Regions from separate parts of the Paenibacillus sp. DS2015 genome, predicted to be linked through region 4. Evidence: riboswitches for the same ligand, from Rfam matches in the RefSeq annotation. Region 4 holds a riboswitch; each other region holds the start of a gene.
What was found. Region 4 has a riboswitch for cyclic di-AMP ahead of J2T13_RS22725 (C40 family peptidase). Riboswitches for the same ligand answer to the same signal wherever they lie in the genome.

Region 1: it holds a riboswitch for cyclic di-AMP, as region 4 does, so the genes downstream of both, J2T13_RS24680 (hypothetical protein) here and J2T13_RS22725 (C40 family peptidase) in region 4, are expected to answer to the same signal.
Region 2: it holds a riboswitch for cyclic di-AMP, as region 4 does, so the genes downstream of both, J2T13_RS14845 (hypothetical protein) here and J2T13_RS22725 (C40 family peptidase) in region 4, are expected to answer to the same signal.
Region 3: it holds a riboswitch for cyclic di-AMP, as region 4 does, so the genes downstream of both, J2T13_RS16825 (APC family permease) here and J2T13_RS22725 (C40 family peptidase) in region 4, are expected to answer to the same signal.

What each region holds. Positions count from the first base shown of each region.
Region 1 covers NZ_JBNPWS010000046.1:8,341-12,748, forward strand. The annotation lists gene J2T13_RS24675 (carbohydrate binding domain-containing protein) at 1-1,080, shown strand, start outside; cyclic di-AMP (ydaO/yuaA leader) riboswitch at 1,589-1,789, shown strand; cyclic di-AMP (ydaO/yuaA leader) riboswitch at 1,896-2,079, shown strand; gene J2T13_RS24680 (hypothetical protein) at 2,202-2,615, shown strand; gene J2T13_RS24685 (potassium-transporting ATPase subunit F) at 2,748-2,825, shown strand; gene kdpA (potassium-transporting ATPase subunit KdpA) at 2,855-4,408, shown strand, end outside.
Region 2 covers NZ_JBNPWS010000016.1:47,745-52,152, forward strand. The annotation lists gene J2T13_RS14830 (DNA polymerase IV) at 1-990, shown strand, start outside; gene J2T13_RS14835 (YolD-like family protein) at 987-1,322, shown strand; gene J2T13_RS14840 (hypothetical protein) at 1,339-1,704, shown strand; cyclic di-AMP (ydaO/yuaA leader) riboswitch at 2,066-2,231, shown strand; gene J2T13_RS14845 (hypothetical protein) at 2,348-2,803, shown strand; gene J2T13_RS14850 (hypothetical protein) at 2,800-3,195, opposite strand; gene J2T13_RS14855 (Crp/Fnr family transcriptional regulator) at 3,380-3,877, shown strand; gene hmpA (NO-inducible flavohemoprotein) at 3,989-4,408, opposite strand, start outside.
Region 3 covers NZ_JBNPWS010000020.1:8,779-13,186, reverse strand. The annotation lists gene J2T13_RS16830 (GTP-binding protein) at 1-227, opposite strand, end outside; gene J2T13_RS16825 (APC family permease) at 388-2,205, opposite strand; cyclic di-AMP (ydaO/yuaA leader) riboswitch at 2,323-2,469, opposite strand; gene J2T13_RS16820 (hypothetical protein) at 2,773-3,477, shown strand; gene J2T13_RS16815 (hypothetical protein) at 3,603-4,175, shown strand; gene J2T13_RS16810 (hypothetical protein) at 4,339-4,408, opposite strand, start outside.
Region 4 covers NZ_JBNPWS010000037.1:15,969-20,376, forward strand. The annotation lists gene J2T13_RS22710 (4a-hydroxytetrahydrobiopterin dehydratase) at 1-41, shown strand, start outside; gene J2T13_RS22715 (c-type cytochrome) at 131-487, opposite strand; gene J2T13_RS22720 (GNAT family N-acetyltransferase) at 634-1,128, opposite strand; gene J2T13_RS22725 (C40 family peptidase) at 1,378-1,845, opposite strand; cyclic di-AMP (ydaO/yuaA leader) riboswitch at 1,849-1,987, opposite strand; gene J2T13_RS22730 (C40 family peptidase) at 2,252-2,719, opposite strand; cyclic di-AMP (ydaO/yuaA leader) riboswitch at 2,724-2,862, opposite strand; gene J2T13_RS22735 (hypothetical protein) at 3,117-3,938, opposite strand; gene J2T13_RS22740 (M1 family metallopeptidase) at 3,950-4,408, opposite strand, start outside.

The DNA.
Region 1 (4,408 bases), on a different contig from region 4:
GTAACCTGGAACCGCCACTTCCTGCCGGCAGCACAGGAGCATGCAGTAAGTAAGTTCGGTGATTTGGGGAAAAATTTCTTTATGTTTGGTGAAGTAGGGTCCTTCGTAAACGATAAATGGAATCGAGGCTCGGTTAACCATTCAGCGCAGTTCTTTACCTGGAAAGAACGTAAGGAATACAGTGCTGATGATACAGCGGCGGCTCTAGAACAGTACAACTATGAGAATAACATGGGTACCGCTAATCAACCAACTTCTACGAATGCGTTCTTGCAAGGAAACAACTATCATTCACCTGATCATAGTAAGCAATCAGGCATGAACGTGATCGATATGCGAATGCATATGAATTTCGGTGATGCTAATAACGCATTCTGGAATGGTAAAGATTCGGATGACAGCTATAATGATGCGACCTACAACGTCGTTTATGTGGATGGCCATGACTTTGGTCCAAATAAATCGAGCACGGCCTATTCTGGCGGTACTGATGCATGGGCAGAAAACATGAGCTTGATGTGGACCTTCCGTGGTATCCCGACACTGTATATGGGTTCGGAGGTCGAGTTCCAAGCGGGTAAACAGATCGATTGCGGTCCAACCTGCCCGTTGAGCACGACCCGTCGAGCTTACTTCGGTGATAATATCACAGGCAGTGTGGTTGCTAGTGATTTCGGTAAGGTAACTTCCGCATCAGGTGCGGTAGCAGACACACTGAATAAACCACTCGTTAAGCATTTGCAACGTTTGAATCAGATACGTCGTCAAATTCCAGCACTACAGAAAGGACAGTACTCAACTGAGGGGATTACAGGGAACATGGCGTACAAGCGTCGTTACACAGATACAACGAAAGGCGTGGATAGTTTTGCGCTCATTACCGTCAGCGGATCGGCTACTTTTAACAGCATTCCGAACGGAACGTATAAAGATGTCATTACGGGTGACGTGAAAATCGTAAACAATGGTACCCTGACCGCAAGTATGTCAGGCAAAGGGAACTTACGTGTGTATGTCCTTGATCTTCCAGGCAATCCTGCCCCAGGAAAGATCGGTACTGATGGCCCTTACTTGAAGTAAAGATACTAGTTAAACCCGCCTGAATCATTGGCGGTAGGGCTGTCGAGAATCCCTCGACAGCTTTTTTTATGCTTTTGTATGTAACGACATACGCTAAGAGTTTGTTTAATTACCTAAGAAGTACTCCTTAACGTAATGATTTTTACCTTCAATCAGGTTGTTTAAATAATGGTCAATCAAAAATTTATATAAATCATACGCTGAAAGATATCCGAAGTAAACACTGACTTGGAGGGGGATTGAGCTGATTTCGACTGAAAATGAATGTGGAAGCGAATACATAGTGAATTAACATTGATTATCTACACCAATGCTACATTATGCTAGTGTTTTCAATGAATGTTTAATATCAAGAGAAATATAGAGTTGGATGTAGTATATCGAAGATAAACGATGATAAAGTTTCACATAAAGTCCTACATTGTCAAATTTGGATCTCTATCTATCTTTACAGAAATATGCGCCAAGGGTATGATTCAACTCATGAATACAAGAAAGAAAAAATTTCCATTAGTAATCGCTGAATTTCCTTGTGATGTAAGGGAAATGGGGGAACCAATATATTGATGATGCAGAGGCGGTGTGAGAGCCGTCTTATGTATCATCTGGGGTGAATCCTATTACGAATATCATGAAATTCGTAATAGGTAGGGCGACTCTCACCGCCCGAATCCGACAGCTAACCTCGTAAGCGTTGGAATGCAGCTTCTCTTCCTTTCTATACTAAGGAATGGAGCTGTTCTTTAAGAGAGAGGATGATGGAGCGTGTGATCGAATGACGACCACAGGGCCTAGACCTCTGTGGTTTTTTACTGTGTTTTTTATCGCTGAGTCCTTGAATGGAAAAGGAACGGGGGAACCAACGGAAGTGATGATCCTGTAATACTTGATCATCACTTCAAGGGGTGAATCTCGGGGCAAGCAAGCTGCTCACCGAGTAGGGCGACTCTCAAGCCCGAATCCGACAGCTAACCTCGTAAGCGTATTGAGAGAGGCAACGAATGTCGTGAACAAGATAGGGTCTATTAGACCCTGTCTTAGGAAGTCACGGGATGAGTTCTTCTCAGCCCCATGGCTTCTTTTTGTTGTCTTCTCTTTCTAATCAATAGGAGGAGAACCAGATGAAAGTACAACAAGATGTGATGATTGTATCTGCTCCAAATGTAATAGGAGAAGCTTTTATCCGTCAATTAATAAGATACAAGATCCCGTTTGCTGCGATAACGAACAATAAAATAGAACGTGAACGGTTGAAGAAAATGGGAGTAGAGAAAACCCTCATGGTGGGTACTACGGATGAACGTACTTGGGTCATACCTGCTTTCCCGGTGGGTAAAATCATTCTATTTGAAAGCAGTTTGAATCTGAGCTGCCGGTATTTACGAATATGTCGCACATGGACCTCAGAGCCCATTTATATTATTACTCATTCAAGCAATCCAAGATCGATCTACAAAGGACTCGGAGCAAGTTATGTGATTCATACGCGAAGTCAAGACGCATCGTTTCTAGTCTCTATGTTAGTAGATAAATAACAATTTGAAGTATGGAGGTAATCAGATGCTGGATCTGTACATGCTGTTGATTTTGGCAGGGGCCTATACTTTGTTTACAGGATTCTTATCTTGGTGCGGAAGAATGTTCCGAGAATCGGAGGGCGATAGAAGATGATCGTTGTTGCTGTATTTACCCTGTTTATATTTCTTTATTTGATCTATGCGTTAATAAACCCAGAAAAATTCTAAGAATCAAACGAAGGAGGAAGTAATCGAACATGGGCATTTTACAAATTTGTATCGTTATTCTGGTCTTGGTGTTACTCGTCAAGCCGTTAGGTACTTACCTTTACAATGTATTTCAGAAGGAAAACAATAAAACAGATAAATGGTTCTCTTTTGTAGAGAAACCAATATTTAGACTGATTGGTTTAAAGGAACGGAAAGGAATGACTTGGAAAAAGTATGCATTTAGCTTTGTTTTAACTAATATCGTGCTCGTTACTGTCAGTTATCTCATTCTTCGATTGCAGAAATTTCTACCGTTTAATCCGAATAATATGGACAACATGGAACCGACCTTGACCTTCAACACGGTCATCAGCTTCATGACGAATACGAACTTGCAGCATTACAGCGGAGAATCAGCTCTGTCTTATTTCTCACAGATGGCTGTAATTATGATGATGATGTTCACATCTGCAGCGACGGGATTATGCGTGGCGATTGCGTTTATACGAGCTATCACCAGCAAGGGAGAAACCATCGGTAACTTTTTTGAGGATTTCGTGAAGGCACATATCCGTGTGTTCTTGCCATTGGCTTTTGTGGTCACTTTGCTGCTTGTGGCGCTTCAGGTTCCACAAACCTTGCAACCCACATTATCCGTGTCAGGGCTTGATGGGCAAGTACAGCAAATTGCCATCGGACCCGTTGCTTCATTAGAGTCTATTAAACACTTAGGGACAAATGGTGGTGGATTCTTTGGAGTCAACTCAAGCCATCCATTTGAAAACCCTAATCCACTCACGAATGTGATTGAGATATTATCGATGTGGTCATTGGCTGCTGCCTTACCTTATACGTTCGGTTTGTTTGCCAAAAATAAAAAACAAGGTTGGGTCATTTTTTCGGCGATGATGATATTGTTTGTACTCTTCTTATCTTTGGCTTATGTGTCGGAGTCAAAAGGTAACCCAGTATTAAACCAATTGGGAATTGATTCTTCACAAGGGAGTATGGAAGGCAAAGAGGTACGTTTTGGTGTTGCGCAATCTACACTCTTTACCACGGTAACTACGGCAGCTACCACAGGTTCAGTGAACAATATGCATGATACATTAACGCCGCTTGGTGGAGTCACACCGCTTGCATTAATGATGTTAAACTGCGTGTTCGGTGGAAAAGGCGTGGGTGTTATGAACATGCTGATGTATGCCATCTTGGCTGTTTTCCTTGCCGGACTGATGGTCGGACGTACTCCTGAGTTCCTAGGACGTAAAATTGAGGCTAGAGAGATGAAGTTTATAGCTATTGCCATTTTGGCTCATCCGTTGATTATCTTGGCTCCAACAGCTATTGCGCTGATGACGGAGGTAGGTAAAGTAGCGATAAGCAACCCATCGTTCCACGGTATTTCGCAGGTGTTGTATGAATTCACATCTTCTGCGGCGAACAATGGTTCTGGCTTTGAGGGGCTCGGAGATAACACGCCATTCTGGAATATTTCTACGGGTATAGTCATGTTATTCGGTCGATATATTTCGATGATCGCACTCCTTGCTGTTGCAGGTTCTATGCTACGTAAGAAATGGGTTCCAGAAACGATAGGC
Region 2 (4,408 bases), on a different contig from region 4:
ATAGAAGTATCGACGCTAATCATGAAGATTATGGAGTCGTTTACGGACTTAGTGGAGTCTTACTCCATTGATGAAATGTTCTCAGACCATACTTCCTCGATGCACTTATTTGCTGATAATCCAATTGATCTAGCAAGGCAAATTCAGAATAAAATCTACAGCGAGACAGGAATTTTTGCCAGAGCCGGAATTGGAGAAAATAAAGTAATCGCTAAGCTCTGCTGTGACATGATTGCGAAGAAGATGCCAGAGGGTATATTTCATTTACAGAAAAGTGAGCTACATAAATACATCTGGGATAAACCCGTTAGAGACATGTGGGGAATCGGGTCAAAGATGCAGCAACACCTTTGGAAGATGGGGATTAGAAGCATAGGGGATTTAGCGACAACGCCTCTAGATAAACTAAGATCGAAATGGGGAGTTAATGGGGAAGTGATATGGCGTGTTGCCAATGGGATCGACGACTCGCCTGTAACCGTAACAACGCATAATGTTCAAAAAGATATTGGGAACGGGATGACCCTTCCTAGAGATTATACGCAAGCATGGGAAATTGAAGCGGTTATTCTTGATATTTGTACAGAGGTCTCCAGGAGGTCAAGGAAAAAGGGATTGATGGGGAGTGTGGTTTCCATAAGTGTTTCTGGTGCTGACTTTGACCGACCTACAGGATTTCATAGACAAATGAAACTGGAAGATCCTACAAACATAACCCGTGAGGTATACGAAGTCGCAAAGAAACTTTTTCATACGCATTGGGATAGGCAGCCTGTTAGAAGAGTAGCCATTTCGTTATCCGAGCTATCCGGTGCTGATTCTTATCAGTTAACCTTGTTTGACGATAAGGAGCATCAAAGGGCTATTGATAAGGTTATGGATGATATAAAGGACCGATTTGGAGATATTTCCATTCTAAGAGCAAGTTCAATAACTTCGGCAGGGCAGGCAGTGGACAGAGCTGCTAAAATTGGGGGGCATTACAGATGAGCAAAAAACTTCATGGGAATGGATTGTGGGAATCGAGTCGGATGATGTTACCTCAACATAAAGAACGTATTATTGAACATCAGCAACAGTACAACAGACAAAGTCGTCCAATCATCCACGAAGATGAACTGGAGATCATGACCCGAAATATAAGTGATTCACTACATTACAAAGAGGTCATAAAAGTTAGATTATTTAGTGAATATGAGCCTCATGTAATCTGTGGGGTAGTAACAGAAATAAGCCCGTTCACAAAGAAAATTAGGATGGAGATCGAAGAAGGATTGGAATGGATTGATTTTGACGAAATTGTAAGTGTTCAGTTCATGTAGAGAGGAAGCTTGCATAATGGTGAGACAGAGTCAGACAGGGCCAGAACTGCTACTTGTCAAAAAATATCTTGAACTACCCATATTGCTTGATGTTCTAGAGTATGACAAGCAGCGAGTAATAAATAGCAGTATGAGCTTAAGAAAGTGGTTTAGTGAGTATTTAGACAGCGTCCAGAACCAAGTTAGTAAAGATCTGCATATCGTTAAAAATGAATTGATCAGTAAGGATATGAGGATAATCGCCCAATCGAGAACTGCAGATAGGCTTATAGCTCAATATAGATGTAGGGGATACCAACAACAAATTGAAATGTTATGGAGTAAAGTTAAGTATGATTCGGAGGTTATGTTGGTCGAGTACTTAACCGCCTCTACTCTTTAATAAATTGACATAACTGGTATTCTGTTCATAATCTCTTGTTGTATTAATGAGATGAATGATACCCCTGGCGATTGTTTCTGTAAAAAAAGACATGAATGCAAATCTGGGAATATAGAACATTATGGGTGACTTATTCAATATATATCTTCAATTTACTGTATCTAACTCCTTATTTCTCTCGTTCTCTAATATTTATTGATAACACAAGCATAACGTAGTATTTATGTACAAAATCAATGTGTATTCAATATGTATTCGCTTTCACTCGTGTTTTCATTCGAAATACGTAGAATAACCCTCTTATTAGAGTTTTACTTTTGAATTCCATAGAGCGTATGATTCATTTCAATAACTTAACATTTTCATTCCAACGCTGAATTCCCGAATAGGGAAATGGGGGAACCAACCGAGAGCCGCGAATACGGCCTCATGGGGTGAATCCTTATGCTTGCCACACAAGCACTTAGGTAGGGCACTCTCAAGCCCGAATCCGACAGCTAACCTCGTAAGCGTAGTTGAGAGAGAACTGCGACCGTAGCCTCTACAGTGCGTCTATTTACTGTGGAAGAAGCCCATGAGCCGAGTTTCTCTGCTCTTAGGGCTTCTTTGTATTTTATTTTTTGTAGATGAGGAGAATCCTGTCATGTTGCAATTAACCGGGTATTTCCCTTGGTTAGAAGAGAAGGAACGGTCTGAATTAAAAGTAAGTCATATGGAAATATTTCGATTTGATTCCGAACCAATAGAGAATTGTAATCCTTTGGGCAGCGCACTTTGCATATGTGGATTGTTAAAGGTATTCAGTTGCGGCGTGGCTGGGTATGCAGAGTACACCATACCAGACACGAGAACGAATATAGACCTCGTTCAATGGGCCTCTGTATTTATACGTTTAAAAGGTCTTTCTATCGCGGAGAGTATACGCTATGTGCAAGACAAAGATGAAGTATGGGGACCTGAAAGGAAGATATTAGTGGAATGCGCATTGACTGACCTGATTTCGAATCTAAACAATCCTATGCAGCAACTGGAACGGGTCAGTCATTCTCGGGAGCGTTCTTTGTTATTTGATCGTTCCCAAGCGTACTTCGCGTTTTAGTACTCTATTCTCGAATTGGGAAGTGTGGATGTTGCTCCTAAATATATGTTTAATTTAAGTGTTACTTCTGATTTGATATAGGACAGGGGCATGAAGAGGCGGCGATGATATCCTCGACACAGATATAAGGTCTCAACGCTAGAATTCGTACGTGATTCTTGGTAGATACGGATACCTCGAGCCCCCATATGAAGACGAAGGGTGGAGAGGTGACTCATTACTTGTTTTTGAATTCCTGACAACCCTCGAATATATAATGGCTGCATCTTGAGTGAGAGGGTCACCATAGATTGAATGTCACGCTCTAGAACATCTAGCATAATCATGTGTAATAAGTAATTCTTAACTAGTAGGGCATCCTCTTCTGATGGAGCGGGAGGGGTAGCTTTCATGACAGCACTTCCTCGTATGAATTTTGATAATAAGAACACATGTTCTTATTATGTTCATACTAAGGGAGAAGTATTCCCCGTGGCAAGCACCAATTTTTGCAAGAGAATGATAACCATCTGTTATACTAACTAGATAAGGTTGAATAAATCTGGTTAAGTTTAAATAATGGAGGAACATAATATAATGATTTTACATAAGGGAGAAATTTTATTTCATCAAGGTGATGGTGGGGAATATCTATACCATATCAAAAGTGGATTATTTAAGGTGACAAGGTTACATGAGAATGGAAATATGGTGCTGTTCAACATTCTATACGCCGGAGAAACGGTACCCCATCATTCCCTGATTACACCTAAAGAAGCCCACGGTACCGCTATAGCACTTATGCGTAGTGAAGTGGAAGCCATACCTGCTACCGAATGGTATCGTCAACTGCGGGAGGATCACAATAAACCAATGGAAGTCGCACTATTATTACAGGAGAAATTACGTTTCATGCAGCAACGTTTGGATCATCTAACCGTGGGGACTCCGGCGGAGCGTCTGGAGCTACTTAGTGAATGGTTACATGACTACTCTCATGGGGTAGATGTGACGGAACTGCTGACACAAGAGGAAATTGGGCAGTTGATTGGTGTGCGTAGAGAAACGGTGAATCGTTTGTTGCGATTAAAGTAATGAATGCAACAACCAATAAGGGTCTATTCTTCAGGTCGGGATAGACCTTTTTGGAATAGACCCTTTATTATTACATGTTACTCTAAAGTTAATACTATAATTCCTTATTCGTTACTCTATCAAGCTACCCGCTGGACCGAAGAATTCAAAATGGATTCTTTCCTCAGGCACGTTCCATTCCAACAGTATCTTATATATGGCGCTCATAAAAGGGGTAGGTCCGCAGAAGTAGAAGTCGGCGTTCGGGTCTGCTACCTCTTGAAGCCAGGCTAGATCAATGTAACCGGATTTATCATAGACATCCCCTTCCACTGGAGATTCATAACACACATAGGATTTCAGATGATGATGGCATTGAACCAGTTCATTAATTAATCCCTTCATCGCATGTAGTCTTCCATTGATGGCAGCATGAATATACGTTACTTCACGCTCAGGCTGTTCCGTAGCCAATGTCTCTAGCATACTCACCATTGGAGTTAGTCCAACCCCCCCACTGATAAGAACTACTGGGATATCTATACCTTGATC
Region 3 (4,408 bases), on a different contig from region 4:
GTGCAGCAGATGCAACCGTTGGACATCTCTACTAACTTCTCTTCGGTACGCGAAAGAATAGCCTCACCTTTCACAAAATTTGCATCAATATTAACCTGACTCATGTCGTTCACAATGACAGCTACCTTCAACCCGTCCCGATTATGCAGGATATGATTGAGCACAGTTGTCTTACCAGAACCTAAATATCCGCAGAGGACAGTGACGGGGATTCTTGTTGTATTCATAAAGTTCTCCTTTCAATACTCACTTAATAGTAATAATTACGATTTAATAAAATATAATATATAATTCCTTGTTGCATTTGTCAACTTATGAACATAAGAACCTATGAATAAAACAAAAAAAACTCCCAACGTGAATGTTAGGAGTTCCAATAAGCCGTTATTATTTATTTAGGTGGTACGGTACCGTAGTAATGACAATATCTTTTTGATTAATTAAGAATGTACGAATAAGTAAACTCGATTGATTGTGTAGAATATTCTGCCACCAATGCTTCGTAATGAATTGAGGAATGACAATCGTAATATGATCTGTCGCAGCTGTTTTCCATTCAATCGTCTCAATGAACTTCAACAAAGGACGTACCACACTCCGATATCGTGAACGAAGAACAATCAGTCTTACGCCCGGATTCCATTCGGCCCATTTTTGTTCCATCTTCTGTATTTCTCCCTCATCAAAACCAATATAGACTGCAACCACATTGTCTGACATCGAGCGAGCATAACTTATCGAATTAAGCACAACACGTGTGACTCCTGAGACAGGAACTAGAATGGTACTTCCTTTAATAACCGGCTTATCTGTATCCAATTGGATACGTAACTGGTCTGCCGTATTGAGATAATGACGATGGATTCGCATGAAGAGAAGCATCACAAGCGGTAGGAAAATAAACACCATCCAAATATGCGAGAATTTCGTAAAAATAAAAATGAGTGTGATAGTAAGGGTAGTGATCATACCGATTGTATTAATCGTAAACCGTAACCCCCAGCCAGGTGGCTTGCTTCGATACCAACGGACCATCATGCCTAACTGTGACAGTGTAAAGGGGATGAATACACCCACCGCATAGAGCGGAATTAGACCTTCTGTATTCCCGTGAAATACTGCGACCAGTACAGAGGACAATACACCTAGAATGATGATCCCATTAGAAAACCCTAGGCGATCACCACGAACCATGAACATATGTGGCATAAATTTGTCCTTAGCAAGCATAAAAGCTAACAAGGGAAATGCCGAATACGCAGTATTTGCTGCTAGAAACAGAATAAGTGCAGTAACGCCTTGAATTGCAAAGTAGAGCCCTCCACGTCCGAATACTGATTCAGCAATCTGAGATACAATGGTCGCTTTCGGATCTGGTGTAACGCCGTACCAATAGGCCAGTAAGCTAATACCCGTAAACATGGCACCTAGAATTAGCCCCATCATGACTAACGTCTTCGCTGCATTACGATCTGAGGGTTGCTTAAAATTCGGAATTGCATTCGATACGGCTTCAACGCCGGTCAGAGCTGAACACCCCGAACTAAATGCCTTCAATAGTAGAAACAGACTTATATTCGATACAGCGGCCCCAATCTCGGGAATATCTGTATGAATACTACCCGTTACATATTTGAACAACCCCGAGATAATCAAGACAAAGATAGACACCACAAACAGGTAGACTGGAAAAGCGATAAAAGAAGCGGCTTCCGTAACTCCTCTTAAATTAACAATTGTTAACAATATAATGACCGTTATCGCGATCAATACATTGTGATCATGAAGCTGTGGAAATGCAGACGTCAGCGCATCTGTCCCTGCCGATGCACTGACAGCGACCGTAAGAATGTAATCCACTAAGAGTGAACCACCGGCCATCAGTCCGGTGGATACACCTAAGTTATCCTTAGCCACGATATATGCTCCCCCACCCATAGGATAAGAGAAGATCGTCTGACGGTACGATAGAATAAGGATCGCTAATAGTCCCAGTACAGCTAGTGAAATGGGAAGCGAATACCATATAGCAGTAAATCCAGCCGCCATCAGCACAATCAGAATCTGTTCCGTACCATACGCGACCGATGATAATGCATCTGAGGAAAGTACCGCAAGTGCTTTAAACTTACTTAATTTCTCATGATCAAGCTCATCTGATTTCATTGGACGACCGATTAATAATCTTTTTATTTTGCTGACCATTATCGTTAAACCCCTTCTTTTACAAGTAGAATCAGCCATGCTGTGCGCCAATTTAAGAAGGTTCTCTTGCGGGTCCTGTCCTTTAAACATACAGAGATCTGCATGTCTAAACATAGGTCATGTAACCACCCAAGCTTACGAGGTTAGCTGTCGGATTCGGGCTGTGGATTAGCCCTACGTATACAATACGATTCACCCCATTGGCATGATGCCAAACTATTGGTTCCCCCGCTTTTCCTAACGAAAATTCAGCGCTATTCAACTTATCACGAGAGTTAATTCTAAGGCGCACGAAGTTAACTGTAAACTTCCAAAAAAAGAAAAAAAGGAAGGAAAAGGGATGTAATTTGACTGAAAGAACCATGTAATACATGAATCTCATTCATTATCACGTATTATCGCTTTAAAGCTAATGATTATGAGTAAAAGTGACTAGTCACAGAAAAGACATCTCATTTATTCTCTATCGCACCTTAAATATGGGATAATTTATTAAATATATTGAAAATTCAGTTGATATTACCGATAATAACAAATGAAGTCACTTATTCTCGACTTGTCATAAGAATGACAATCACACAAATTCAGCAACGGGGGAATGAAATAACCATGTTCAAAAACAGAATAATCTCAGCACTACTAGCCTTTATCTTACTGGGCACTCTCGTATTTCCAGCAGTCTCTTCAGCAGCAGCAACGCAGAAGTCAATTGAAGAGGTTAACACAATCTCGCTTGAAAAGAACAATCCTGTGGTGACTATAAACACAGCCGGAGAAAATGACTTTAACTCCGAAGATTATTACTCTGATTACGACGACACATTCACGGACGAAGACGAAGAAGAGTACGAATATGATCCAGAATTTGCAGAATTTCTTGACTATGCCGACCAACTTGAATTGATTGCTTCATTTGAGAATAAGGCCATTTCAAGTTTTGAAAAATATGCCTATGTAAACATCACGTCTAGTAATCGCAAACAGGCTTTTATCACTCTCAACAACTCTGTTGTCCCTAATTACACTAAATTCGTAGTCGCTTTGAAGAAGATTAAACCAACAAATACGACCTTAAAGAACATACATGCTACATATATTAAGGGAGCCTCTTTACAGCTCCAAGGCCTTACGTTAATGAAAAATTCCCTTTCTACGACCAAAATTAATAGTAAATTATTCTATCAAGCGAATAGCAAATTAGATACGGGTCGTACACTGGTCAGTAAGTATAGTAACGATATCGATTCTTATGTAGCTAAATTTGAATACTAATGAGTGAATCTTTATTCAATCAGTGATCTCTATTTGAATATTTAGTAAAACTATTAAAGTAGGAACAGTCTTTACCGATAATGACATAAGAAACTACAAATATATAACGAAGGAATGATCTACGAATGAGTAAGAACAGAATAATAATGACACTACTAGCTTTTATCTTGATTAGTACCCTCGTATTTCCAACTGTATCCTCAGCAGAAACTACAGGAGGGAACTCAACAATAATTGAAGATACCGACACCACAGAGGATCTTTATACCGATGAGGAACCTGAATATGATCCGGAATATGCAGCGCTTCTTGAATATGTAGATGCACTTGAATTAATTGCTAAATTTGAAGATAAAGCCGTTACTTCATACACCAAAAATAATAGATATGTAACTGCTAGCAATCGCAAACAGACCTATGCAGCTTTCAATAATACCATTATCCCTAATTACACTAAATTTGTAGTGGGTTTGAAGAGAATTAAACCTACGACTCCCAAATTGAAGCAAATTCATGACACTTATATCAAAGGTGCATCATTGCAACTTCAAGCCTTTACTTTGTTCAAAAAATCTCTCGGTTCAGCAACGATCAATTATAAGACATTCGATCAGGCTAACGTTAAGCTAGCCGCTGGCTACAAGCTTGTTGATAAATATATTAATGACTTCCAAGCCTATATAGATTTATTTGAATAGTTCGCAATGAAACAACACACTTAACCAAGCGGTATAAAGAACCAGAGTGCTCTTCACTCTGGTTCTTTATATTTCAATCTATACAAGGTCGTAACGGATAGTCAGTACTACTTTCAATCCGAATCTCACACTTGGGAATGGAGTAAACTTTATCTTCTTACTCCTAATCTATACGCTTCACAAAGGATCGGATCATCCATGTTAAAAGAAAGATATGTAAGACAAGCCCCATG
Region 4 (4,408 bases):
AATCATTTGAGAAAATGTGTGGTAATGAAAGAGTGAAATAAGAAGAACAGAGGAAAAGATAGTTATATATAGAAGAAACGGGCATCATTCCTATTGGAGTGATGCCCGTTTCTTCTATGAATGTTAGCGATTACTTCTTCTCGGATAACCAAAGAGCAACGTTAGCAATTTCTTCATCTTTTAATTGATCTTTGAAAGCCGGCATTATTCCGCTACCTTTAGAAACGATATTGTAAATCTGTTCCGCGGATAGTGTAGCTCCGATGTTCTGTAAATTCGGTCCTACCGAACCTTGCAGTTGATCGCCATGACAGCTAATACAGTTGGCTTTAACCAATGTTTCAGCTGCACCCGCATCTAATGTCACCACAGGCATGGCTGGTTTCTCTTCTTCTGCTATTTCTTCTTTACCTGGTAGTGTGAACATAAGTACCAGAGCTATAGCACACGCGGCGAAAAACAAACCGCTCATGATCCATTTTTGCATACTTATTCGTCCCTTCTTTCTATGTAAACTAATGTATTTATTATAACGGAACAAATCCTTAGAGCATAGCGTTTGTGACAAAAAAGAAACAATTATCTTCTTGATTATACCAAACAACTCACGGATTAGTGCTATTTGTCATATAATTAGTCATTATTTAGTTGATAAACCATGCAGTAAAAGTCTTTAATACCTTCAGGAGTAAGTCGTTCATAACAATCCGTAATAATAAAATTCGCTTTGATATAGGCTTGAATAGCACGTTTATTCCAAGTGAGCACCTCTAAATCAATCTCGTCGTGGGGCTCGCGTAACAATGCAGCGTGAACAATGGATAGTACAAAAGATTTACCCTTTCCCTGACCACATAAATCAGGGTGCATACAGATTCCTAATCGGGTCACTCCTTCTAGTGGAAATAACTGTGCGAATCCGCAAAGATCTCCGGATTCATTCATTACTGAGAGATATTGAGTTGCGCGTAGGAGAGGGTCTCCAAACTCAATACCAAGTAGCTCCATTTGTTCCCATGGTAACCATCCATATATATTGTAAGGAGGAGCGAACTTCCATTCGCAAATAGATTTGGCATGGCTAATTTCCATAGGAAGCACAATAAATGGGTAATCTTTATGGCTCATGAGTAGAATCTCCTTTGTTATATGGGTAGGCAGGGTTATCATCATGAAAATACTTGTGATATATACATATTTACAATTGAAGATGTGGTGGATGTTTAATTCTTAGGTAGCGGGGTAATAAAGATTAAGCTTAAATTTTATAGTATGTTTGGATCAGCACTAAATGATGCACATAAAACTAGACAGAAAAACCCGAGAATTGAGATTTAGAGAAATCTCAATTCTCGGGCGTAGGGTCAAATGAATGGTTTAATCAATGGCAACGGCATTGTATGTATCAGTACTCATAATTCTCTTAGCACCAACGTATTTAGAAACGTAGTAGCTCTCGCTAAGTGAATTAATAATTACCCCTCTAGAAGAAGAAGAGTGTGCAAATTTACCATTTCCAACATAAATTCCGACGTGTGAAACGCCTCTTCCATTCGTATTAAAGAATACTAGATCGCCTTCGCGTAAATCATCACGGGCTACAGAAGTACCCATGTTGTATTGGGAACCGGATTGATGAGGTAAGTTAATACCTAATTTATCAAAAATATACATTGTAAACCCGGAGCAATCGAAGCCGTTTGTGCTGACTCCAGCTTCTTTATAACTAGTTCCAATTGTTGGAGCAATCGCTTTATCCAATTTAGAATCTGCGAAAGCGCTTCCTGTTCCAATAGTAAATAATAATGCCAAACCCATAACTGAAGATACTAATTTCTTATTCAACAATATGACTCCTCCTGGTGCCTGCGAGGTTAGCTTAAGGATTCGGTTGAAGGTCCCCTATGATCCCTTTGATGCAAGATCAATTCACCCACTACTGGTTCCCCCGCTTCCCGAGTTTACGGGAATTCGGCTGATTTGTTAACACTATAATTGATAGAACGTATACATCAATGATAAGTTGTTACAATACTTATTACAAAGTTGTTACTAAAATCTAACTGGGACTATTGTAACAAAGGATTAGTAGTTTGGCAATTGTTTCTATGAATATTATTAAAAAAATTTATGGATTAGTTACAAAAATTGAAACCTTTTTGTAATTTATTACGTTATTGTATGTAATAAAAGAAAAAACCCACAACTGAGACTTCGGCAAAAGTCTCAGTTGTGAGCCTAATTATAAAGGTTAGTTATACGCAGTGGCTTGATACTTAGCTGTACTCATAACACGTTTGGCACCCACGTAGCGGTTGGCATAATAGCTTTGACTAAGAGGGCTAATCATGACACCACGTGATGAAGAGGCATGTGCAAATTTACCATTTCCAACAAATATCCCAACATGGGACACACCTCTTCCGGAGGTATTAAAGAAAACAAGGTCTCCAGATCTCAGCTGATTACGCGATACAGAGGTACCCATCTGATATTGCGATGCAGACTGACGAGGGAGATTTACACCTAATTTCTGAAAGACATATCTGGTAAAACCAGAGCAGTCAAATCCGTTTGTAGTGGTACCCGCGGTTTTATAACTAACTCCGATAGTGGGTTGAATGGCTGTGTTCAATTTCGAGTCTGCAAATACGCTTCCAGTTCCAATAGTTAATGCGAGTGCCACGCTCAATGCTGCAGCGGATAATTTCTTCTTCAATTACATTTTCCCCTTCCAATGCCTGCGAGGTTAGCTTAAGGATTCGGTTGAAGGTCCCCTATGATCCCTCTAATGCGAGATCAATTCACCCATTTAATGGATCCCCCGCTTCCTGGTGCCAAGGAATTTGGCCTTTATCGTGCACCTGAAAGTAATGAAATGGCGGTCGTCTACAATAATAGTGTCATAAAGATTACAAAGTTGTTACTAAAACCAACTGGGATCATTTTAACAGAGGATCTAAGGTTTAGCAAACGGTTAAAGCAAAAAAAGATAGAAAAACCCCCCCTTATTTCACGAAAAAAGGGGGGGTTTTTCCTATATCAAGGGATTGGAGTGATGACAAAAATTTAATAACTATTTTTTCATATATTCTTAAAAATAGTTTTTTGTGAAGTCATCGGAACTTCTTGTTATACCATAAATCAAATTGCGCAGTGATTCCCCATAATTTAAACAGACAGGAAATGAAATGATAGGCCTGTTGGATAATAAGACCAATTAATCCGGTCCACCAGAGGGACATACCTGTGAATAGGCTGAACAGTAATATGCAACTGAGGCCTAGAATGAGAGATATACCCATAACAGATAGCGTGTATCGAAGACAGATTCGAATGGAGGACAGGATTCCGGCGCGACCGGTTACTCCGAACTGAACATAGAGAATCAATTGATGGATAATATATCGGTATACATACCAAGCGAGCATGTAGGGCACGGCTTGAATCCATATGGATGGAGATAGAAATCCAGTAAGACCAATATCATATAATTTAGGAATGACCCAGTAAGCTGGAATCAATACAAGTCCGATCTCTATCCAATAGAGTAGCGCCATCGGCTTCCAAAGTTGTTGAATACCTTTGAAAAAGAAAAGCCCAGGCTCTCCAACTCTTTCTTTATGAAGACCGTAAAGGATTCCTGCATGAATAAGTGGTGTAAGTATCATTCGTAAGAGTAGCATACCTAATAAGATCCAAAGATAGGAATGGACAGTTTCATTGTTGGTTAGACTCAGTTGTCCTTCTACATAGAAAAGAATCTTACTCAACTCATTCGGTGGTGGGTCAGGATAGCGTAGGAATAAAGGGACTACCGCCGATTGAACCAAACGGTATAGAAAATACCCACAGATTAACTGGTATAAAAATAGAATGATTACAACGTAAAATTGGTCTTTAACACTTTTCCAGCCATTGGCGATATTGTTCCTCACCAGCTCTCACCTCACCAGGACAGACTTCCAAGCCATGTTTCCACTAGCTTGGTGATGCTTATGTTTAAGCGTGATACAATCTTGTGGTCGTCATCTACCTTCATATAGTTGTTAATATGGTTATTCTCAAGTACAAGGGTGTATTCAGGATCGATCATGGCCCATGCCAGAGGAGATTTGTATTGTAGCTTGAACTGAATATGATCTCCATTCCCTGTCCATACCTTATGGATAGAGTGACCATCGGCAAAGCGGAAGAGTATCGGTATATTAGGGTACTGACCATCTTGCCGATCTACGGTGACGACAGATTCATAAAGAGGTCCTGTTGCCTTCTTTTTCTCTACAGTAATTTTGTTTATGGCGAAATCGGTCATTTGGCTACCGTATACATATTGGTTGAAATAGGATTGCCACGAAGTATGAGTAACCTGTTCTAAGACTCTTTGGAAGTCTAGGGTTGCAGGATG